DNA from 3 places in the Kribbella sp. NPDC050124 genome. Region 3 is predicted to be linked to each of the others. Evidence: riboswitches for the same ligand, from Rfam matches in the RefSeq annotation. Region 3 holds a riboswitch; each other region holds the start of a gene.
What was found. A riboswitch is a leader RNA that binds a small molecule or an ion and turns the genes downstream of it on or off. The one in region 3 is predicted to bind thiamine pyrophosphate.

Region 1 (7,549 bases), on a different contig from region 3:
CCGGAACGGACCCTGCTCGCCTGGCGGCGGACCGCGCTCGGCCTGATCGCGAACGGGATCCTGTTGCTTGCCTCCGGCTACGGTACGTCGGACGTCCGCACCGGCCTCGGTGTCGTCGTCCTGGTCCTGTCGCTGGCCTGCTGGACCGCGGTGAGCGCCGTCTACCGCCGTACCAAGGGCGCTCCGGTGCATGCTCTCGGCCACCAGCGGGTGCTCCGGGCGGCGGCCGGTCTGGTGCTCGTGGTGGGGCTCTTCGACCTGTACGCCGTCCTCACCCGCTGAGACCGCCTGGTTACTGACCGGTCGTGTCCAGGCGGGGGAGTTCACCGCAACGCGGTACGTTGGCTAGGCGGATGCCGCGTCAACGGCCCGTTCCCCCTAGCATGTTCACGGTTTGTCCCTCGTTCATCCGGAGCTTGAAGTGCCGTTACGTCTGCGTCCGAACGACCCGACGTTCTACGACCTTTTCACCGAGTCCGCCAACCACCTCGTGGACGGATCCCGGATCCTGGCCGAGCTGCTCGGCAGTACGGCGGGAACCGGGCTGTCGTCGAGTCACCAGATCGCCGCCCAGATGAAGGACGCCGAGCACGCGGCGGACGAGACCACCCACTCGATCATCCGGCGCGTGAACTCGACGTTCGTCACGCCGTTCGACCGCGAGGACATCTACCGGCTGGCCTCCGACCTCGACGACGTCATGGACTACATGGAGGAGGCGGTCGACGCCGTCCACCTGTTCGCCCTGGAGAAGCTGCCGGAGGAGATCGCCGAGCAGATCGAGGTGCTGCAGCGGGCGGCGCAGCTGACCGCGGAGACGATGCCGCGGCTGCGCACCATGAAGGACCTGGCCGAGTACTGGATCGAGATCAACCGGCTGGAGAACACCGGTGACGCGGTGCACCGGCGGCTGATCGCCAAGCTGTTCAGCGGCGAGTACGACGCGCTGATGGTGATGAAGGTGAAGACCGTCGTCGACCTGCTGGAGGCCGCGATCGACGCGTTCGAGCACGTCGCGAACACGGTCGAGCAGATCGCCGTCAAGGAGAGCTGAGCGTGGAGCTCGCGCTCGTCGTCGCGGTCGTCGTCATCGCGCTCGTGTTCGACTACACCAACGGCTTCCACGACGCGGCGAACGCGATCGCGACGTCGGTCTCCACCCGGGCGCTGACCCCGCGGGTGGCGCTGGCGATGGCCGCGGTGATGAACTTCGTGGGCGCGCTGCTCGGCACCGAGGTGGCCGAGACGGTCGGCAAGGGCATCATCAGCACGCCGTCCGGCGAGCACGGGCTGGTGATCGTGCTCAGTGCCCTGGTCGGCGCGATCACCTGGAACCTGATCACCTGGTACTTCGGCCTGCCCAGCTCCTCGTCGCACGCGCTGATCGGTGGCCTGGTCGGCGCCGGGCTCGCCTCGGCCAGCACGGTGCTGTGGTCCGGCATCCTGGACAAGGTCGTCATTCCGATGGTGATGTCACCGACGATCGGCTTCCTCGGCGCGTTCATCCTGATGACCGCGATCCTGTGGGTGTTCCGGCGCAGCAACCCCGGCCGGGTGACCCGGGGCTTCCGGATGTCCCAGTCGCTGTCCGCCGCCGCGATGGCGCTCGGCCACGGCCTGCAGGACGCTCAGAAGACGATGGGCGTGATCTTCCTGGCCCTGCTCACCACCGGCTACGTGTCGGAGGGCGACGGCATCCCGATCTGGGTCAAGCTGGCCGCCGCGACCGCGATCTCGCTCGGGACGTACTCCGGCGGCTGGCGGATCATGCGGACGCTGGGCCGGCGGATCATCCACCTGGACCCGGCCCGTGGCTTCGCCTCGGAGGCGATCGCCGCGTCGGTGCTGTACGTGATGGCGATCGGCCTGCACGCACCGGTCTCCACCACGCACACGATCACCTCCGCGGTGATGGGCGCGGGCTCGACCAAGCGGCTGTCCGCGGTCCGCTGGGGTGTCGCCAAGGGCATCGTGACGGCCTGGATCCTGACCATCCCGGCCGCTGGCGCGGTCGCCGCGCTGTGCTACGGGCTGGCCCACCTCATCCTGGAGTGAGCCTCAGCGGTTCCAGCGGCGGACTGCCTTGGCCACCTCCTTGGGGCGGATGGAGCCGAGGTTGAGCTCCCAGGTGGCGGCCAGGCGATCGCCGAGTCCGGTCAGGTCGAGGTACGCCTGCGGCCGCACCGCCACCACCCAGGTGGCCGCGGCTGCGTGGCCCTGCTGGAAGAGCAGGTGGTTCGCGGTCGCCTCGAGCTTGCTCCGGTTCTCGCCGTCCAGCCCGCTCGCGGACCAGTCCTGGAGGATCGCGCCGTCGTCGGCGGTCATCCGGGCCAGGTACGTCAGCGGGCCGCGCCAGAAGCCGCGGCTGCCGATGTTGTCCAGGCTCTCCAGCGGGAACCAGCCGTTCTGGCAGCGCCGCCCGTTGATCGCGGACTCCACCTCCCGAGCCTGCCCCGGGTTCAGGCCCCGGATCGCCCAGTCGAGGAAGAACGCGCCGACGTCGGGGATCTCCTCCGCGACATGCGGAGCCACGGTCAGGATCCCCGGCTCGAACAGATGCAGCTCTTCGGATGACTTCACCAGCAACTTCCCCCGCCTACCTGAATACGACGGCCCCGCGCGCCACCACGCGGCCGAGTGCACAGGGACCCCCCAGGTACCTGCTACTACACCAAGTGCTCTTAGTACCCCCACGCCGTACCGGGGTCAAGGTCCTGTCCGGTAGCCGACTACTTCTTGCGGGCGGCCCGGCGGGCCAGTTCCTCCCGGTCCAGCCGCTCGGCCTCGACGGGCGTGGGCGCGCTGCCGCCGTACGAGGCCGGCAGCCACCAGGCGCCGGCGGGCTGCTCCGGATAGGCGCGGATGGTGCGGTCGAGCATGCCGGCCATGGTCGAGCGCAGCTGCGCGGTCGCCTCGGTCGGGTCGTCCGCCGCGGTGACCGTGATCGGCTCGCCGATGGTGATCGCGATCGTGCGGTGCCGGGAGAAGTCGCGCGGATGGTCCTTGGTCAGCATCCGCTGCGTCCCCCACAGGATCATCGGCAGCACCGGTACGGCGGCCTCCGCGGCCATCCGGACCGTGCCGGACTTGAACTCCTTCAGCTCGAACGACCGGCTGATCGTCGCCTCCGGGAAGACGCCGACCACCTCCCCGGCGTTCAGGTACTCGATCGCCTGCCGGTACGACGCCGTACCGGCCGCCCGGTCCACCGGGATGTGGTGCATGCCGCGCATCAACGGGCCGGAGACCCGGTTGCGGAACAGCACCTCCTTGGCCATGAACCGCACCAGCCGCTTGCTCGGCAGCGCGCCGAACCCGCCGAGCACGAAGTCGACGTACGAGATGTGATTCATCGCGATCACCGCGCCACCGGTTCGCGGCACGTTCTCCGTCCCGGTCAGCTGGAACTTCAGGTCCAGCACCTTGAACGCCGTCTTCGCGAAGCCGATCACCGGCGGGTACACGAGGTCGCGCATTCCCGAACGCTACCGGCTCAGGTCAACCGGCGGCCGTGACGCGCCCCACGGAATCCCGTATCCAGTTCTTCGCTAGGGTGGACGGCGACAACTTCAGATCGCGGGAGCTCGCACCGTAGCGGGCTGAGAGGGCGGCTGGGTGAACCCGGTGCCGCCGACCGCCGAACCTGTCCGGGTAATTCCGGCGTAGGGAGCAGCAATCGTGACAACCATCGGAAACAGCGTCCGACCCACTGTCACCACCGGCCCGATCTCCGGGTCGGAGAAGATCTACCGCGGCGAGCTGAACGTCCCCGCCCGCCGCGTCCACCTCACCAACGGCGAGCACTTCGACCTGTACGACACGTCCGGCCCGTACACCGACTCCTCCGCGCAGATCGACGTACAGGCCGGTCTGCCCGCGCTCCGGCGGGACTGGATCGCCGGGCGGACGCCGTTGACTCAGGTCGGGCACGCCCGGGCGGGCACCATCACCGAGGAGATGAAGTACATCGCCGTCCGGGAGGGCGTCGACCCGGAGTTCGTCCGGGACGAGGTGGCCCGCGGCCGGGCCGTGATCCCGACGAACCGGCGGCACCCGGAGTCCGAGCCGATGATCATCGGCAAGAAGTTCCTGGTGAAGGTGAACGCGAACATCGGCAACTCCGCCGTGACCAGCTCGATCGAGGAGGAGGTCGAGAAGCTGGTCTGGGCGACCCGGTGGGGCGCGGACACCGTGATGGACCTGTCCACCGGCAAGAACATCCACGAGACGCGCGAGTGGATCCTGCGCAACTCGCCGGTGCCGATCGGGACGGTCCCGCTCTACCAGGCGCTCGAGAAGGTGAAGGGCGACCCGGCAGCGCTGTCGTGGGAGGTCTACCGCGACACCGTGATCGAGCAGTGCGAGCAGGGTGTGGACTACATGACGGTGCATGCCGGCGTACTGCTGCGGTACGTCCCACTGACCGCGCAACGGATCACCGGGATCGTGTCGCGCGGCGGCTCGATCATGGCCGCGTGGTGCCTGGCGCATCACCAGGAGTCCTTCCTCTACACGCATTTCGCCGAGCTCTGCGAGATCCTGCGCGAGTACGACGTGACGTTCTCGCTGGGCGACGGGCTGCGGCCGGGGTCGATCGCGGACGCCAACGACGCGGCGCAGTTCGCCGAGCTGCGGACCCTCGGGGAACTCACCAAGATCGCCTGGGAGCACGACGTCCAGGTGATGATCGAGGGTCCGGGTCACGTGCCGATGCACAAGATCGCCGAGAACGTGCGGCTCGAGGAGGAGCTGTGCGGGGAGGCGCCGTTCTACACCTTGGGGCCGTTGGCAACTGATGTGGCGCCGGCCTACGACCACATCACCTCGGCGATCGGCGCGGCCCAGATCGGCTGGCTGGGTACGGCGATGCTCTGCTACGTCACGCCGAAGGAACACCTCGGCCTGCCGGACCGTGACGACGTGAAGACCGGGGTGATCACCTACAAGATCGCTGCCCACGCAGCCGATCTGGCCAAGGGCCACCCGGGTGCGCAGGACTGGGACGACACGTTGTCCAAGGCAAGGTTCGAGTTCCGCTGGGAGGATCAGTTCAACCTCTCGCTGGACCCGGACACCGCGCGGTCGTACCACGACCAGACACTGCCCGCCGAGCCCGCCAAGACCGCGCACTTCTGCTCGATGTGCGGGCCGAAGTTCTGCTCGATGCGGATCACCGCGGACATCCGCGCGTACGCGGAGGAGAAGGGCCTGACCTCGACCGAGGCCATCGAAGCCGGCTTCGCCGAGATGTCGGAGACGTTCGCGGCACACGACAAGAAGCTGTACCTGCCGCTGGCCGACTGATGGTTCGAGGGCCCGGAGTACGCCGTACTCCGGGCCCGAACCGTGCTGACGCGGAGTGAAGTCGCGGGCGAGTCGAGATGCCGGGCAGTCTGGATCCAGCGGAGAATTGGGAGATCGGCGGGCCCGCGGAGCGGTCACTGGGAGTGATCGGGTGAACCGATTCAGGTTTCTTCCTTCACTCTACGTGAATAAGACTGTAGCCTTAATGCGTCGGGAAGGAGGTGTGGCGATGGTCTTCGTTCTCACGGTAGATCAACGGGGCAGCCGAAGCATGACCGATCTCGTACCCGAGCTACTGAACACCCTGAACCGGCGGCCGCGGCGGACCGGGCTGCTCCGGAGGTTCGAGCGGACGGCCGGCGACGAGGTGCAGGGCGTGCTCTCGGAGGCGCGCGCGACCATCGACGTGATCGTCGAGCTGCTGCGCTCGGACACCTGGTACGTCGGCCTCGGGGTCGGCGATGTCGCCCAGCCGTTGCCACGCAGCACGCGAGCCGGCAGCGGCGAGGCGTTCGTGAACGCGCGGGAAGCGGTGAACCGGGCGAAGTCGAGCCCGCACCACGTCAACGTGGTCGGCTCCGACGCCCGCGTCGCGGAACAGGTCGAGACGGTGCTGTGGCTGATGGCGTCGGTGCTGCGGCGGCGTAGCGAACGCGGCTGGGCAGTGGCCGACCTGCTGGCCGAAGGACTCACCAGGCGGGAGATCGGCGTGAAGCTGGGGATCAGCCAGTCGGCGGTGACGCAACGGGCCCAGGCGGCCGGCTTCGCCGAGGAGCAACGCGGACGGAAGCTGGCAGCCCAGCTGCTGGGCCCAGGGGCCGCTGCGTGACGGCACTCATCCTGTCGTTGACCGCAGCTGCCCTGGTCGTCGCCGTAGCGGCGTGGGTGCCAAGGGCCGGCTCCGCAGTACAGATCGTGTTGAGCGGGGTGATGCTGGCCTGTCTGATCGCGGTCGGCCTCCTGCTGCTCGCAGGCGACGGTGTGGACGGCTGGCGCGAGCGCTGGTGGAACGTCCTGCTCGTGCTGGCCGGCGGGCTCGCAGTCACCGGTGGCGGGCCGCTGACGACGTCTGTGCTGGCTCTGGTCGACCGGGGCAACACCAGAGCTCAGTCGACGCAGAAAGCCGGCGAGGTACTGCGTGGCGGCGCGCTGATCGGTTCACTCGAGCGCGGCGCCATCTACGCCGCCCTGGTCGCGGGCTGGCCGGAGGGCCTCGCGATCGTGCTGGCCATCAAGGGACTGGCCCGCTACCCCGAGCTGCGCAGCCCCGATCAGCCCGCCTCGGTCACCCCGCAGGCAGTGGCCGAGCGCTTCATCATCGGCACCTTCACCAGCGTCCTGTGGTCGGTCACCTGCGCCGGATTCCTGTTGTCGCGCTAGTCGGTCTTGATCACGTAGGTGGTCATCACCTTGTCGTGCCAGGTCTGCTTCTGGTCGTCCCACAACGGCCACAGCAGGTTCAGAAAGCAGGCGTTGTTGAAGAGCCCGCTCAGGAACTCGCGCAGGAACGCCTTGCCGGCGCCGACCGGTGTGAAGTACTGGGCGTCGACCAGGCGCAGGTTCAGCGCGCTCTTGCCGACGCTCTGCCCGGTCTTGCCCTGGCGGAAGACCCGGTTCCACAGCGAGAGGCCGATGCTGGCGACGATCCCGAGCAGGAAGACGATGATCGCGAACGCGCCCGGGGCGTCGTTGGACGACGACAGGTCGTCGGAGCGCATCGCGATGTCGGCGATGAAGACGGCGTACCCGATGGCGAGCGGCACGCCGCTGATCAGGCCGTCGATCAGGTAGGCGCCGGCCCGCGGCGCCCACTCGGCCAGGGGCGCCTGCGGTACGCCGTACCCGTAGCCGTACTGGGGCTGCTGCCCGTAGGGGTTGTAGCCCTGCTGCGGGTGCCCGTACTGCGGCTGCCCGTACTGCGGTCCGTACTGGGGCTGCCCGTACTGCGGCTGGCCGTAAGGAGGCTGCTGTCCGTACGGACGGTCCTGCGGTGGTGGTGTCGGCGTACTCACATCGGTTCCATCTCTTCCAGCGTCAGTCGGCGTCCGCAGGCGGTCAGAGGCGGATGACCACGTCGTTGACGACCTTGTCGTGCCAGGTCTGCTGCTTCTCGTCCCACAGCGGCCAGAGCACGTTGAGAGTACAGATGTTGTTGAACAGCACCGAGCAGAACTCGCGGCCCAGGGTCGAGCCGATACCGATCAGCCGACCGGTCTCGGCGTGCACGACCTTCAACCCGGTGACC
Region 2 (7,549 bases), on a different contig from region 3:
GAAGCCGAACTACTCGGTGTCCACCGGGAAGCTCGCCGTCGTGCCGGGGTTCGACAAGGCGACTGGGATTCGCGACAAACTGACCTACCGGGTCGAGATCGAGCAGGGGCTGTCGGTCAACGGCGCCGCGGTCGCGCAGATCATCCACAAGACGCTGACCGACGGGCGTGGGTGGCAGGCGATTCACCCGGTCAGCTTCGAGCGGACCGACAAGGTGGACGCCGATCTGCGGATCATCCTGGCGACGCCGACGCTCACCGACAAGCTGTGTCTGCCGCTCGACACCGGTGGTGAGGTGTCCTGCCGGGTCGAGGACCGGGTCGTGCTGAACGCGAAGCGCTGGATGTACGCGATCCCGGCGTACTCCGGGAACGTCGCGCTCTACCGCAACTACCTGGTCAACCACGAGGTCGGGCACGCGCTCGGCCACGGCCACTCCACCTGCACCAAGGCGAAGACGCCGGCGCCGGTGATGATGCAGCAGACCAAGGGCCTGGCCGGCTGCCTGCCCAACGCCTGGCCGACCATCAAGGCGACCTGACGCTGCAGGACCTGAGCGAAACCCTCGTTCGTGAGAGGCTGGGTGCCGAGGGGAGGCAGCGATGTCGTCACAGGATTTCCCGACGTACGGCCGCGGTGAGCAACCGGAGCAGCCGGCCGAGGAGCACCACTACGCCCCGCCGACGCCGTACGGCGGCAGCAGCTACGGCGCACCGCCTCCCGGCCAGCAGCAGCCAGACGCCTACGCCCAGCCACAGCCCTACGGCTCCCCACCCGGCCAGTACGGCGCCCCGCCGCCACAGGCACCGCCCGGCGCGTACACGCAGCCGCCCAACTACCGCCCCGGCAGCCCCTACGGCACACCGGCGCATCCCCAGCAGCACGAGCTGCCGAAGTACGGCCGGGAGCTGCCGGTCGCACCACGTGATCCGCGCGCGGCTCGCGTCGTACTGCTCGCCACGATCGTCGCTGCCGTCTATGGCCTGCTCGTTCTCTCGGTCCAGCGGGTCGCCCTGCGCGAGATCTCGCAGGCTCCCGGCTCACCGCTGAACCACCCGCTCCGCACGGACGTGATCGACACCATCGGCCAGTTGCTTTTGCTCCTGGTCGGCGTTGCCGCGATCGTGATGTGGATTCGCGACGTACTCGCCCGCCGCAAGGTCGGCCGCGAGATCGAACCGATCGAGCTGGGCGGTCTGCTCCTGGTCGGGGTGTCGCTGGTGCCGATCCTGATCTGGGCGGGGATGGTGTTGTCGACCGGCATGGGCGCCATCGACGACTCGCTGGACCGGCTGCCGACGGCGTACGGCTGGGGCGGGATCGGCCTGCTGATCCTTGCCCTCGGCTTCCTTCTCGGCTACCGCGAGCTGAAGCCGGACGTGTCCAACCCGGTCGTCCAAGGCGCGCCGGCCCGCCCGCCCTGGGAGTGAGCATCCCGATCGTCCTGGTCCCGGGCCTCGGCCTCGGGCCCAAGTCGTACGCGCCCACGGTCGAGTACCTGACCACGCCGTACCGGATCGTCACCCTGCCCGGGTACGGCGAACCCGCCGGACGCGGCGACGACCTTCGACCACAAGCCCTGGGCACGGCGGTCGCCGACAAGATCCGGGAGCGGTCGGTGCTCGTCGGGCACTCAGCCGGCTGCCAGGTCGTCGTCGAGACCGCGGTCGCCTACCCCGAGCTCGTCCACGCCCTGGTCCTGATCGCGCCGACCGGGGACATCCGCGCGGCGAGCTGGCCGGACCTGGTCGCCCGCTGGCTCGGATCGGCCGTCCCGGAGTCACCCCGCCTGATCCCGGCGCTCGCTCCGCAATACGCGCGTACGACGTTGTCCACAATCGCCCGCGCGGTCGAAGCGGCCCGGCACCACGACCTGGCCGGGATCATCACCCGGGTGCAGGCCCCGATCGTGATCGTGCGGTGCCGGCACGACCACCTCTCGCCGGCCGAGTGGACGGACCGACTGGCCGAGCTCACGCACTGTGAGTCCCGCACGCTGCCGACCGGCTCCCACATGCCGGTGCTGACCAACGGTCCCGAGCTGGCCGCTCTCATCCAGCGGGCAGCGGCTGCGCCGACCCAGGCCTGAAGCGCTATCGTTGACGCGGTAGCAAAACCGATGCGGGAGCTCGCACGACGCGCGGGCTGAGAGGGCGACGCGGGGTCGCCGACCGCCTGAACCTGACCGGGTAATGCCGGCGTAGGGAGCGGGTCACCATGACCAGTACTGCTGTTCGTCCTGCCAAGCGGACCGAGGCGCCGCTCGTCCTCACCACGGACGCGCCGCGCACCCTCGGCTTCTTCGACCAGTTCACCCTTTGGGGGAACCTGGGCATCTCGCTGTTCGGCCCGGTGACCGGTGCGCTGGTCGCGGCGTACACGGGCTCGCTGGCCCAAGGTCTGCTCGCGGTCGTGGTCGGCTGCGGGATGGGCGCGCTGGTGCTCGGTGGTGCGGCCGTGTTCGGTTCGCAGACCGGGGCGCCGGCGATGGCCTGCCTGCGCGGTCTGTTCGGGCGGCGCGGTTCGATGGCGCCGACCGTGCTGAACATCGCGCAGAACGTCGGCTGGGCGACGATGGAGATCATCGTCATCTCGCAGGCCGCGGTGGCGGTGACGAGTGAACGCTGGCGGTGGCTGTTCGTCGTACTGGCCGGAGTGATCGCCACGGCGATGGCGGTCCGGCCGCTCGGCAGCGTGAAGCTGCTGCGCAAGTTCATGGTCTGGCTGGTGCTGATCGCGTCGGTCTACCTGTTCGTGCAGGTGCTCAGCAAGCCGGTGCAGGACCTCCCGCAGGACGGCGTCTTCGGCTTCTGGCCGGCTGTCGACCTCGCCGCCGCCGGTGTGGTGTCGTTCGCGCCGCTGGCCGCCGACTACACCCGGCACTCGCGCACCAACAAGGCGGCCTTCGCCGGATCGTCGCTCGGCTACGGGATCGCGGCGATCGCGTACTACGCCCTCGGTGTGTTCGCGGTGGCGACGCTCGGGACCAACAGCACCGACGTGATCACCGCGCTCGTCACGCTGCCGGCTGGTGCGATCGCGCTGCTCGTGCTGCTGGTGGACGAGGTCGACGAGGCCTACGCGAACGTCTACTCGACCACGATGGCAACGCACAACCTGGTCGGCCACATCGACCGGCGCTGGATCTCGATCGCCATCGGCGTGATCGCCACCGGCCTCGCCCTGTTGGTTGACCTGGGCAACTACACGCAGTTCCTCTACCTGATCGGCTCGGTCTTCGTCCCGCTGTTCGCGGTCGCGATCGCCGACTTCTTCGTGGTCAGCAAGATGAACTGGGACGTCTCCGGTACGGCGCGCTTCCGCTGGCAGCCCGCGGTCGCCTGGCTGATCGGCTTCGTCGCCTACCAGCTGGTGAACCCGGGCACGGTGAAGGGCTGGTCGCCGTTCTGGACCGACGTCCAGCAGTGGCTGTTCAACCACCAGCCGGTGCCCACCTGGCTGGGGGCGACGTACACCTCGATCATCGTGTCGATGCTGGCCGCGGTGCTGCTCGGACGGATCGGTCGCCGACCGCTGGACAACTGACCCGGAGTAACCGGGATACTTGCGCAATGCTGAACTCCGCACTGCGCAGCCGGGCCGAGTACGCGGAACTGGGGGCCGACGGACTGGCCGCGCGTACCACGCCCGAGCGGGACGCGGCGACCGTGAAGGCCGTCGAGGAACTGCTCCAGGGCAGGGAGTCGGTGCTCGACCTGTGCTGCGGGTACGGCCGGATCGCGCTGCCGCTGCGCCGGGCCGGGAAGGTGGTGCGAGCGCTGGACATCTCGCCGAACCTGATCGAGGCCGGCCGGGCGAGGGCGGCCGAGGAAGAGCTGCAGGTCGACTGGGCGATCGGCTCGATGACCGACCTGCCGTACAAGTGGGACGCGTTCGACGCGGTGATCTGCCTGTGGACCGCGTTCCACGAGCTGTTCGCCGAGGACGAGCAGGTGTCCACGATCTGCGAGATCTCCCGGGTGCTGAAGCCGGGCGGGCTGGCCATCATCGAGGGCCCGGTCTGGGGTCCGGCGACCGCGGCCGAGATCGCCAACGGGATGCGTCAGGGGCCGGAGCACCGGATCGTCACCACCGAGCACTTCGGCACCAGCAGCGTGCACTTCATCCACGACGAGGCCAGCTACGGGCGCCTGTGCGCGAAAGCCGGAATCGAGGATTACAAGGTCTACAAGCGGGACTGGGGCGGCCGCCGCCGGCTCATCCTGGAGATTCACCAACCCGGTAATGCCTGACGCGTCAGGGATTTACCGCGCCGAGCCCGGAGCCCTTCCAGACAAGGGAAACAAGAAGCAGATCCCCACTCCACACTGGGGATCTGCTCCTTTGTCGGTCGAGTGTAAATGCTTTCTCGCCGACGCGTGAAACGTCAGTTTTTTGCTTCGAGATTCAGCAAGAATCGCTTCGCGTCCAGCCCGCCGGCGTACCCGGTGAGCGCGCCGTTCGCGCCGATCACCCGGTGGCACGGCAGCACGACGCAGACCGGGTTCGCGCCCAGTGCCGTGCCGACCGCGCGGGCCGCCTTCGGCCGATCGATGTCGCCGGCGACCGCGCCGTACGTCGTCGTGCGCCCGTAGCTCGTGTACGACGGTAGGTCGGTCAGCACGAGTCGCTGGAACGGAGTCGCCAGCGCGAGATCCACCTCCAACTCGAACTCGTGCCGTCGTCCGGACAGGTACTCGTCCAGTTGGCGCCGTACGTCGTCCAGTGCCCGGGGCAGCCGCAGTACGCGCGGGGACACGGCCTTCGCGAGGCGGTTGGTCATGGTCTCCTCGTCGCCGAAGGAGCTCGCCACGACGCGGCCGTCGGCGACCGCGAGCAGCATGGTGCCGATCGGGGTGTCGTGCAGGGTGTAGGCGACGTCGGCGGCCGGGAAGACCGGGGGCTTGAGGTCAGGTGCGGTGAGCCGGGCCAGCCGGCTCTCGAGGTCAGTCATCGTTCACTCCGAGTTTGGTGCGCAAGGTCGCGAGCGCGTCGCTGACGAGTCGCCGCGACGCGGCAGGCGTCGTGTCCAGGGCGGCGGCCACGCCGTGGTGGTCCAGATCGCCGACGTACTTGAGCGTGACGGCGAACCGCTGCCGTTCGGGTAGCTGGTTGACGGCGTGCCAGAGGTCGGGGTCCGGCCAGTCCGCGGCCTCCGGGCCGGCGACCGCGATCGGCGGGGCTTCGTCGAGAGGGCTCTGTGGTTTTCGGGCCCGGTGGACGTCGGTGGCGCAGCGGGCCGTGATGGTCAGCAGCCAGCTGCGGAGGTTCTTCGCCGAGGTGAGCCCGGGGTAGGCGGCGAAGGCCTTCTCCCAGGCGCGCTGGGCCACGTCGTCGCCGTCGACCGGCCCGGCCAGCGCGCGCGCCAGCCGTGCCACGTCCTGCCAGTGCGCGTCGACGAGCGCCTGGAACGGCGGCAGCGAGACCTTCTCCGGAGCCATCACGCCAGTAGAACGCATCAGCCCCTGGGGATGTGAGTCCGGATCCCGAGATTGTGCAGTTACTCAGTAGACTTTAGTGCGAAGATTGCTGACATGACGACGACCTTGCTCACCCGCCGTCGCGTCATCGATCTTCTGCGGACGGCGAGCGCCACCTGTCGGTGACCCTGTCACCCGTTGTCCCGGCGGACCCCCGCCGTACGAGGCCTGTCTGAAGCCGCCTCCACACCCCGTCCGGCCGTTGCCGGTCGTCCCTGCCCCGTTCCGAGGGAGAGACATGTCTGTACCTGCCTTGAACCGTCCTGCCCTGGCCGTAGTTCCCGACCGCCTGGAGGAACGGACCGTCGACGCCGACGTCTACCGGTCCGTCTTCCGTCGCCACGCCGCCGGCGTCGTGGTGATCACGGCGGACGCCGGCCACGGGCCGGCCGGATTCACCGCCACCTCACTGGTCTCGGTCAGCCTGCTGCCACCGCTCGTCTCGTTCGCCATCGCCACCAGCGCGTCCAGCTGGCCGACCGTCAGCAAGGCCGACAGCCTGGTGATCAACTTCCTGTCCGCCGACCAGCATTCCATCGCCGGCCGGTTCGCCACCAGTGGCATCGACCGGTTCGCCGAGCCGACCCGCTGGTCCCGGCTGCGCACCGGCGAGCCGGTGCTGGACGAGGCGCCCAGCTTCCTGCGCGCCCAGGTCGAGCACCGGTTCGCCGTCGGCGACCACTACCTGGTCGTCGCCCGCCTGACCACCCACTCCGAACGGCGTGAGCACGATCCGTTGCTGTACCACGACGGCCGCTACGCCACCGCCACCCCTCACTCGAAAGCCGCTGCCCATCATGCCTAGGTTCCGCACGTTCGCCGTACTCACCGCAGCAGCCGCCACCCTCGCACTGGTCGCCGGTTGCGGCGGTGACGCCGAGGCCGGAGGTGGCGGCTCCGCAAAGCTCGCCCTCGACGCCGCGCTGCCGACCACCGTCCCGGACGGCGCCAAGATCGTCGTCGGCGATCCAACCACCCAGAAGGCGCTCGAGCTGTCCGGCCAGATCGACAAGGTGTCGACGTTCGTCCAGTTCGCCAACCTCAGCGGTGGTCCGCAGACCACCGAGGCGTTCCGGGCCAAGGCGCTCGACGTCGGCTCGGTCGCGGAGATCCCGCCGATCCATGCGACCTGGACCGGTCTGCACGTCAAGATCGTCGCCTCCAAGTTCCGCCAGGACGCGCTCGCGCACCCGATCTACCAGCTCGGCATCGCTCCGGGCACGACGGTCAAGACTCTCGAGGACCTGCGCGGCAAGAAGATCGCCTACAGCCCCGGACAGGCGCAGGGCGCGCTCGTCCTCAAGGTGCTGAAGAAGGCCGGGCTGACCAAGGAGGACGTCAAGCTGGTCGAGCTGCCCAGCACCGGTGACGTGTACTCGCAGGCGCTGGCCGGCAAGCAGGTCGAGGTCGCGCCGATCGGCGGTGTCCAGATCAAGCGCTACCTGACCAAGTACGGCAAGGACGGTGCGACCACGATCCAGCACGGGCTGCGCGACGACGCCGGTCACCTGTACGTGGCGACCGAGTCGCTCGAGGACCCGGCCAAGGCGGCCGCGATCCGCGCGTACGTCGCTGCCTGGGGTGTCGCCCAGGAGTGGATCGACAAGCACCCCAAGGAGTGGATCGCGGGGTACTACGTGAAGGACCAGGGCCTGACCGAGGCCGACGGCCAGTGGCTGGTCGAGAACGCCGGTCACCCGGACATCAGCGCCGACTGGAGTGACGCGATCCAGCGTCAGCAGGAGACGATCGAGTTGCTCGCCAAGGAGACCGGCAACCCGGTGATCCAGGCGAAGGACCTGTACGACCTGCGCTTCCAGACCGTCGCCGCCGACGCGATCAAGGGAGCCGCCAAATGAGTGCCACCACGCTGCCCGGCCTGCGCACGAAGGAGGTGACCGGGGCTCCCGTCGTACGACGTCGCCGGCTCGGACCGGGGAAGCAGATCAAGGGCGGTGCCGTCCTCGGACCCATCCTGCTGCTGGTGATCTGGAGCATCGGCTCGGCCACCGGCGCACTGGACCCACGGGTGCTGTCGGCGCCCTGGACCGTGGTCACCACCGCCGGCG
Region 3 (7,549 bases):
GTTGCACCGCGCGGCACCCAGTGGTCGCCGAGGTGGCATACGGCAATTTACTGTCTGCGGAACGCCGCGACCTGCATGCCCGACTGGCGAACCATTTGGCGGGCCGCCTTCGCAGCAAGGCCACCGCATCGGAGGTCGCCGAGGTCGCTGAGCAGTATCACCGCGCGAGTGACCGGGATGGGGCGTTCACGTGGGCTCTCACGGCGGCCCGTGCCGCCGAGAAGGAGTCCGCGTTTGCGGAGGCCGGCCACTGGTTCTCCGTTGCTTCGTCCCTGTGGCAGCCGTCGGACCTGACTGACGACCGCGTGCCGCCGCGCCTCGTGCTCGCCGAGCGAGCAGCCTCGCTGCTGGGCGGTGTCGGCCGGCATGCCGAGGCTCTCGCCGTGCTCGAGGCGGCGGTGGATGAGTCCGACGCCGAGGCGGGCACTGTTGGAGCCTTGCTGACGCGGGGCATGCAACGCGGGCTGGTCGACGACCTCGCCGGGGCGATGGCGGATCTCGAGCGAGCTCGGCGTCTGGTGCCGGCTGGTGACGATCGACTGCTCGGCCAGGTCTGCGTCTCGCACGCACTGATGCTGCGCGGGTATCCCCGCTCGGCAGTGATGGCCGAGGCAGCCCGGGCAGCGCTGGAGCACGCGACCCGAGCGGGTGACACCCGGACGATCGGCCAGGCTCGGGTGATGCTGGGGGCGGCCGCCGCCGGCGAGGGCCGGCTCGACGAGGCGCTGGAAGAGACGGTGGCTGCGCTCGAGATCGCTCGCGAGCTCGCCGAGCCCGAGGACCTGGCCATGGCAGGCCAGGCGCTGACCTTTGTGCACGGGTTGCGCGGCGACTCCGACCAGGTCGTGGCGGTCGCGGACACCATCCAGGCCGAGCTCCGGCGCCTGATGGTCGACGAGCATTGGACCGAGGGCATCATCGAGGCCAACGCCGTCTTCAACCTCTATGCGCTCGGCCGATGGGATGAGGCGCTGAACCGCGAGGACAGGGGCCGGCCACCGTCCGGACCGGCATTCAAGGACGAGGAGTTCGCGCTGATCCTGATGGCGCGGGGGAACCTACAGCAGGCCGACGAACTAATGCGCGAACAAGAGGTGTTCGCGGTCGATGACCAACCCATGATGAAGCGCGGTTATGCAACAACCACGGCCGAGCTGCGCCTCCTGCAGCAACGTCCGCACGAGGCCCTGGCCCTTGCGCTCGAAGCCGCCGAAATCAGCCACGACACCGAAGACGAGCTGCTGTGCGGCGCGCTGCTCCGTATCGGTCTGGAAGCAGCGGTCGCGTCACAGTCAGTCGACGGCTTCGATCGACTTGTGACACTCCTTCGACGCGGCGTGACCGGGATCGAGGGCCCAGCGCTGGCTGCGATTGTCGAGGGCGAACGATCCCGGATCCAGGGCACGCCCGATCCGACCCCGTGGCTCACCGCCGCACAGGAATGGGCGTCACTCCGCTGGCCGTACTGGGAGGGGCAAGCGCGGCTGCGGGCGGCCGAGGCGCTGTTGTCTCGGCGCGGGCACCCTGGCGCCCGAAGTCAGGCAACCAGCGAGCTGGAAGCGGCGCGGCACATCGCCGAGCAGCTTGGTGCGGCGCCGCTGCTCGACCGGATTCACGAGCTCGCGAAGATCGCGCACATCCAGCTCGACGACGCCGTGACCGAACACTCCGATCAGCCCGCAGCAACGACCGGCCCGCTCCCGCCGTTGACGGATCGAGAGCGTCAGGTGCTTGCCCTGCTCGTGGAAGGAAGGACCAACCGCGAGATCGGCGCCGCGCTGTACATGAGCCCCAAGACCGCCAGCGTGCACGTCACCCACATCCTCGAGAAACTCGGCGTGCAGACCCGGGTCCAAGCCGCCGCCGAAGCCGTCCGGATCGGCCTCGCCGGGCAGCGGTAGCCCGTTCGCGGGTCAGGTTTCGGTGCCCAGGTGGGGCGGGATACTGGCGGGATGGATGCGGAGGAGATGTTCGCCGCGGGGCAGGAACTGGAGGAGCGGGGGCAGGTGGGGGACCTGCCGGCGATCGAGGAGTGGTACCGGAAGGCTGCCGAGGCTGGGTCTGTGCCGGCTATGGGGCGGCTGGGGTTGTTGCTGGAGGGGCGGACGCGGGCGCGGATGGAGGACCGGTTCGTCTACAGCGGGGATTATGCGGAGGCGGCTCGGTGGTATCGGCAGGCCGCGGACGCGGGTGACTCCTGGGCCGCGTTCGCGCTGGGCCGGCTGCACTCCGACAAGCTGGACGACTGGTCCACCGCGAAGGTTTGGTACAAACGGGCCGCGGCCGACGGCCGGTGGCAGGCCAAGAAGCGTCTCGAGGAAGGCAAGGCAGGCGTCGCGCGGCGTCAGCGGGAAGACGCGATGTTCGACAAGGTGGAGGAGCCACCCAGTACGGCGGCCGCCGGCAGCAGCTGCCTGATGCTTGTCGCCCTCATCACACTTCTTCCACTGGCCGCCACGCTGCTCCTGACGACGTGAACGGCCTGACGAGACGCGGGTTGTCTCGGCGGGGTGCGGTGGTTATCGTCGAGGAAGCCGCGGGAGCTCACGCCAGAGTGGGCTGAGAGGGCGACTGACCAGGGTGTCGCCGACCGCTGAACCTGTATCGGGTAATGCCGGCGTAGGGAGGACGCGATGGCGTACGACGTGTGGGTGAACGGCGAGGCGACGACGGTCCCGCCGGATCGATCCGTTGCCGAGCTGGTCCGGGAGTACTCCGACCGCGAGACCGGGATCGCGGTCGCGGTGAACCAGACCGTGCTGACCCGCGACGAGTGGGCCGGTACGACGCTGACGGACGGCGACCGGGTCGAGATCGTCAGTGCCGTCCAGGGTGGTTGAAGACATGGACGATCCACTGGAGCTCGGCGGCCGGACGTACACCTCGCGGTTGATCATGGGGACCGGCGGCGCCGCGAACCTCGAGGTGATGGAAGAGGCTTTGCTTGCCTCAGGCACCCAACTCACCACGGTCGCGATGCGCCGGCTCGGCACCGGCCACGAGGGCTCGATCCTCGACGTACTCAAGCAGCACGGCATCGACGTGCTGCCGAACACGGCCGGCTGCCACACCGCAGCCGAGGCGGTGCTGACCGCGAAGCTCGCCCGGGAGGCGTTGCAGACCGACCTGATCAAGGTGGAGGTGGTCGCCGACGACCACTTGCTGATGCCGGATCCGATCGAACTGCTGGACGCCGTCGACGCGCTGGTCGCGGACGGCTTCACCGTGTTGCCGTACACGAACGACGACCCGATCCTGGCGCGCCGGCTGGAGCAGGCCGGGTGCGCGGCGGTCATGCCGCTGGCCGCACCGATCGGGTCCGCGCTCGGCATCCGGAACCCGCACAACATCGCGCTGATCGCCGAGGCGGCGAGCGTCCCGGTGATCGTCGACGCAGGCATCGGTACGGCGAGTGACGCAGCGCTGGCCATGGAGCTCGGCTGCGCCGCCGTCATGCTCGCCACGCCGGTCACCCGGGCCGAGAAGCCCGCTCTGATGGCCGCCGCGATGCGAGACGCAGTCAACGCAGGCCGAGCCGCCCGCCTGGCAGGCCGAGTCCCCCGCCGCTGGCACTCAGCCCAAGCCTCCTCGCCAGTGACCGGCCTGCCGACCTTCTAAGTCAGTTGGTCCAGCACGACACCACAGAAGGTGGCGTCGTCGGAGTGGGGACCGTGGAACACGGGTGGGTCTTCGACGACCAGCACACCGCCCGGTTGACTGTCACCGAGTGTGTCGAACACGGCTCCGAGCACCACAACGCCTCGGTCCCGGAGCAAGCGATGGCCGGCTGGGTCGGTGATGGTGAAGGTGCCGGCATCGCGGGCTTCGAACCGCCAGATGTTCCCGGACACGTGCGTGGCGTGCTGTTCGAGGAAGACCCCGTTGGCACGGATCACGATTTGCTGGCCGTTCGCCGGGTTGGTGACCGTCTCGACGGTCAGATAGTTGTCGTGGGCCAGGAAAGCCTGACCGTCCGAGCCCTTCACGGTGCGGATCGTCACCACCCCGCTGAACTCGACGTCGAAGTGCGCCGCGAGGCCGCAGATCGTGTCGTCGAACGAGTCCGAGCCGGAGTAGCGCTCATGAGTGTACGGCGGCGCCGCCTGAGCGACACCGGCTGTGAGCAAGCCGATCAGTACGGCGATCAGCGGTAGCAACCAACGACGTGCCATGACATCCCCCTCGCTCTCGTGCTCCCCCAGAGCGATTCACCTCACCGTAGGCCCGCTTCCGACGGCCCAGCAAGGCGCGCGGCCAGTTCCGGGGCTTCGGTGAGGTCGATCGAGCGGTCCAGCAGCAGGGCCGACAGGCTGAGCTGAAGTTCCTGGTCTGGTTGCAAGGCCAGGGCGCTTTGCCAGGCCAGCGCCGGCCCGGCGCCTACGTAGTCGGTGGAGCGGAGGAACCAGGGACGGACGTCGGCGGGTTGGGCGAGGAGCAGAGTGGTGACGGTGTCGCCGCGTTGCTGGACGAAAGCCAGCCAGGGGCTGAGGGATCCGTAGGCGGCGTCGGCGCCTTCACCGGCCTCGCTCAGTACGACGGTGTTCTCGGCGGACGGCAGTCGCCAGAAGATACCGCCGTACCCGGCGCCGGGGCGTCCGGCGGTCGCCGGGCTGTCGATGCGGATCGGGCCGTAGCGGGCGTTGAGGACGCTGTTCCAGTCGAGGCGCCAGCCGCCTTCGGCCAGCGAGCCGCTGAGCTGTCGGCGTTCCACCAGTTGCGGGCGGCCTTGTTCGTCGTACCAGGTGATCTCGTCGGTCAGCGAGTTGCCGGGCCCGTCGTCGACGGTGACTCCGCGGCTGCGCTGCTGGCCGTGGTTCGTCAGGAGTGTCGGCCCACGTCCGGGGAGGAATGTACGGCCGCCCCAGTGTGACGTTCCGTTGACTCCGGCAACTGCCAGCGATACGCCGTAGTGGTGCCGGTGGTCGACCGGACTCACCTCGGTCAGCGGATGACCGCCGAGCGTCCGCACCGGATGCAAATAGGGCCGTGGTGAGTGCACCTGCGGCATCCGCCGGCCGAACTCGTAGTGCGCGAGCAGCCCGGACTCGGACCCGAGCACGAAGATGTCCCCCTGCTGCTGCCAACGCACCGGCCCGACCCGCCCACGAGGCGCGTCCGCCTGCAACCGCGTCGCCTGCGGAACCGGCCCGGTGCTCGCCCGCAACGCCAGCCGCAGGTCCGGTACGCCGTCCAGATCCACCTCGGTCCCGGCGATCTCGGCGTACAACCGCCGCCAGGCCAGCTCCCCCATCCCCTGCTGCGGAACCCGAACCGTCGTCAGCGACGGTACGGCGAACCGCGACAACCCGATGTCGTCCATCCCGGCCACCGACAGGTCCGCGGGTACGGCGACGCCGACCTCGTTGAGCCGGGCCAGCAGACCGAACGCGACCAGGTCGTTGAACGCGACCACCGCCGTGACGTGTGAATCCAGCACCTGTTCGACCGCGCCGTACCCGTCCTCGATCGACGAGCCGCACTCGAACCGGACGATCTCCAGCCCGGGGATCTCGCGTTCGGCGATCTCGAGCGACCGCAGGCGATCCGTGTTCGACGCGCTGCCCACCGGACCGGCCAGGTAGGCGAGCCGCCGATGCCCGAGACCGACGAGATGGTCGACCACGATCCGCACCGCGCGACCGAAGTCGACGCCGACCGAGGCGACGTCGGGCGGCCCTTGGCGGTTGACCAGGATGACCGGCTTCACGTCCGGCAGCAGCTCGAGCAGGCGCTCCTCCGCCAGCCGCGGCGAGACCAGGATCAGCGCGTCGCACCGGCTCCGGGCCTCGATCGCGATGTCCGCCTCGGCCAGCGGGTCCTCGTCCGTCTCGGCGACCAGCACCCGGTACCCGGCCGCCGCCGAGGCGTTCGTGATCCCGCGCATGATCTGCTGGAACAGCGGGTTGCCGAGGTCCGGCACCACCAGCGCGACCATGTTCGTCCGGCCGAGGGACAGGTTCCGGGCGAGGTCACTGGGCCGGTAGTTCAGCCGGTCGGCAGCGGCGCGGACGCGTTCGGCGATGTCCGGCGCGACGGTGAGTCGCCCGTTCATCACCCGGGACACGGTCGCCCGCGACACCTCCGCCGCGCGTGCGACGTCGGCGATCGTGATCGAGTCCTTCGGTGTCCTGCCCATCACGCCGTCTCTCGCTCGGTGACCCGGACGGGGCCGAACACAGCCCCGCCTCCGTCCATCGTGCCTTGCGGCGCCGCCGCGAACAGCCCCACCTCGGCCCCGATCCACCGGCCTTCGACGGCCTGGAAAACGCCGGCGTCGACCCATTCGCCGCCGGTCCGATACGAGAAGCGCACCAGCGCATTGTCATCGACGTCGGCGGCGAGTTCGACGTACGGCGCCTCCAGCTGAACGTGATGCAGGACGTCCTCATCCAGGGTCCCGCGTTGCCGCAGGACGAGGTCGACTCCGGTCGGAGTGCGATGCAGACCGATCCACGCATAGCTCTGGCCGAGTACGACGAGACCCGCGCGAGCCCCCGGACCGCCGCCGTCGAGCCGGACCGAGGTCTCGAACCGGCGCGGGTGACCGGGCAACTGTTGACCGAGCACCTGCGGAAGATTCCGCAGATCGCCGTCGTCGTCCGGGAGCATTGCCAACCGCAGAGAGCCGTCCTTCGGACCGTCGTACCACTCCGGTCGCGGGTTCGCCTGCCAGTGCCAGATCTTCGACAACTCAGGGCCGTCGAAGGCATCGCTCCGCTCGGGCTCACGATGCACACCAGGCTTGGGATGCCGCAGTACCGGCTCACCGTCGTTGCCGATCACCGGCCAGCCGTCGACCCACTTCATCGGCTGCAGGTGGACGACGCGTCCCACGGGACCGCGATCCTGGAAGTGCAGGAACCAGTCGGCACCGTCGGGCGTGTCCACCCACGCCCCCTGATGCGGCCCGTTGACCGGCGTCGACCCCTGCGCCAGTACGACGCGATCCTCGTACGGACCGTACGGCGACCGGGCCCGGAACACCGACTGCCATCCGGTCGCGACGCCACCGGCCGGCGCGAAGATCCAGTAGTACCCGTCCCGCTTGGAGAACTTGGGTCCTTCGAGCGTCGTGTACCCGGGCAGCTCGTCGCCGTCGATCACCGTCCGGGCCGGTCCGATCACCCGGTCGAGGGTTGGTGAGACCTCGCGGACGGTCAGCCGGTTCTTGATCCCGGACCGGCTCTTCGCCCAGCCGTGCACGAGGTAGCAGCGGCCGTCGTCGTCCCACAACGGGCACGGGTCGATCAGCCCGCGGCCGGCCAGCAGCAGTTGCGGCTCCGACCAGGCGCCGGCCGGATCCACGGCGCTGAGCACGAAGATCCCGTGGTCCGGATCGGGGTAGACGATCCAGAACCGCCCGTCGTGGTGCCGGATGCTCGGCGCCCAGACCCCACCTCCGTGCCGCGGGATCCGGAAGTGCTCGACCGGCGGGACCTCGCGCAGGGCATGGTTGACGAGCGTCCACGAGACCAGGTCGCGTGAGTGCAGGACCGGGAGACCGGGAGCCCGGTTGAAGCTCGACGCGATCAGCCAGTAGTCGGCGCCG

Region 1: it holds a riboswitch for thiamine pyrophosphate, as region 3 does, so the genes downstream of both, thiC (phosphomethylpyrimidine synthase ThiC) here and thiS (sulfur carrier protein ThiS) in region 3, are expected to answer to the same signal.
Region 2: it holds a riboswitch for thiamine pyrophosphate, as region 3 does, so the genes downstream of both, ACIBL3_RS03970 (purine-cytosine permease family protein) here and thiS (sulfur carrier protein ThiS) in region 3, are expected to answer to the same signal.

Annotation. Positions count from the first base shown of each region.
Region 1 covers NZ_JBITJU010000014.1:29,059-36,607, forward strand. The annotation lists gene ACIBL3_RS28210 (DUF202 domain-containing protein) at 1-282, shown strand, start outside; gene ACIBL3_RS28215 (DUF47 domain-containing protein) at 422-1,054, shown strand; gene ACIBL3_RS28220 (anion permease) at 1,057-2,055, shown strand; gene ACIBL3_RS28225 (hypothetical protein) at 2,059-2,580, opposite strand; gene ACIBL3_RS28230 (lysophospholipid acyltransferase family protein) at 2,730-3,476, opposite strand; TPP riboswitch at 3,567-3,687, shown strand; gene thiC (phosphomethylpyrimidine synthase ThiC) at 3,679-5,304, shown strand; gene ACIBL3_RS28240 (transposase) at 5,576-6,133, shown strand; gene ACIBL3_RS28245 (hypothetical protein) at 6,130-6,684, shown strand; gene ACIBL3_RS28250 (RDD family protein) at 6,681-7,316, opposite strand; gene ACIBL3_RS28255 (RDD family protein) at 7,360-7,549, opposite strand, start outside.
Region 2 covers NZ_JBITJU010000001.1:799,452-807,000, forward strand. The annotation lists gene ACIBL3_RS03955 (DUF3152 domain-containing protein) at 1-541, shown strand, start outside; gene ACIBL3_RS03960 (hypothetical protein) at 603-1,430, shown strand; gene ACIBL3_RS03965 (alpha/beta fold hydrolase) at 1,427-2,089, shown strand; TPP riboswitch at 2,112-2,224, shown strand; gene ACIBL3_RS03970 (purine-cytosine permease family protein) at 2,218-3,546, shown strand; gene ACIBL3_RS03975 (class I SAM-dependent methyltransferase) at 3,573-4,253, shown strand; gene ACIBL3_RS03980 (methylated-DNA--[protein]-cysteine S-methyltransferase) at 4,388-4,954, opposite strand; gene ACIBL3_RS03985 (RNA polymerase sigma factor) at 4,947-5,441, opposite strand; gene ACIBL3_RS03990 (flavin reductase family protein) at 5,719-6,285, shown strand; gene ACIBL3_RS03995 (ABC transporter substrate-binding protein) at 6,278-7,339, shown strand; gene ACIBL3_RS04000 (ABC transporter permease) at 7,336-7,549, shown strand, end outside.
Region 3 covers NZ_JBITJU010000029.1:11,233-18,781, forward strand. The annotation lists gene ACIBL3_RS40630 (LuxR C-terminal-related transcriptional regulator) at 1-1,901, shown strand, start outside; gene ACIBL3_RS40635 (tetratricopeptide repeat protein) at 1,953-2,477, shown strand; TPP riboswitch at 2,527-2,643, shown strand; gene thiS (sulfur carrier protein ThiS) at 2,634-2,840, shown strand; gene ACIBL3_RS40645 (thiazole synthase) at 2,845-3,618, shown strand; gene ACIBL3_RS40650 (hypothetical protein) at 3,615-4,172, opposite strand; gene ACIBL3_RS40655 (DUF6807 family protein) at 4,214-6,136, opposite strand; gene ACIBL3_RS40660 (family 43 glycosylhydrolase) at 6,136-7,549, opposite strand, start outside.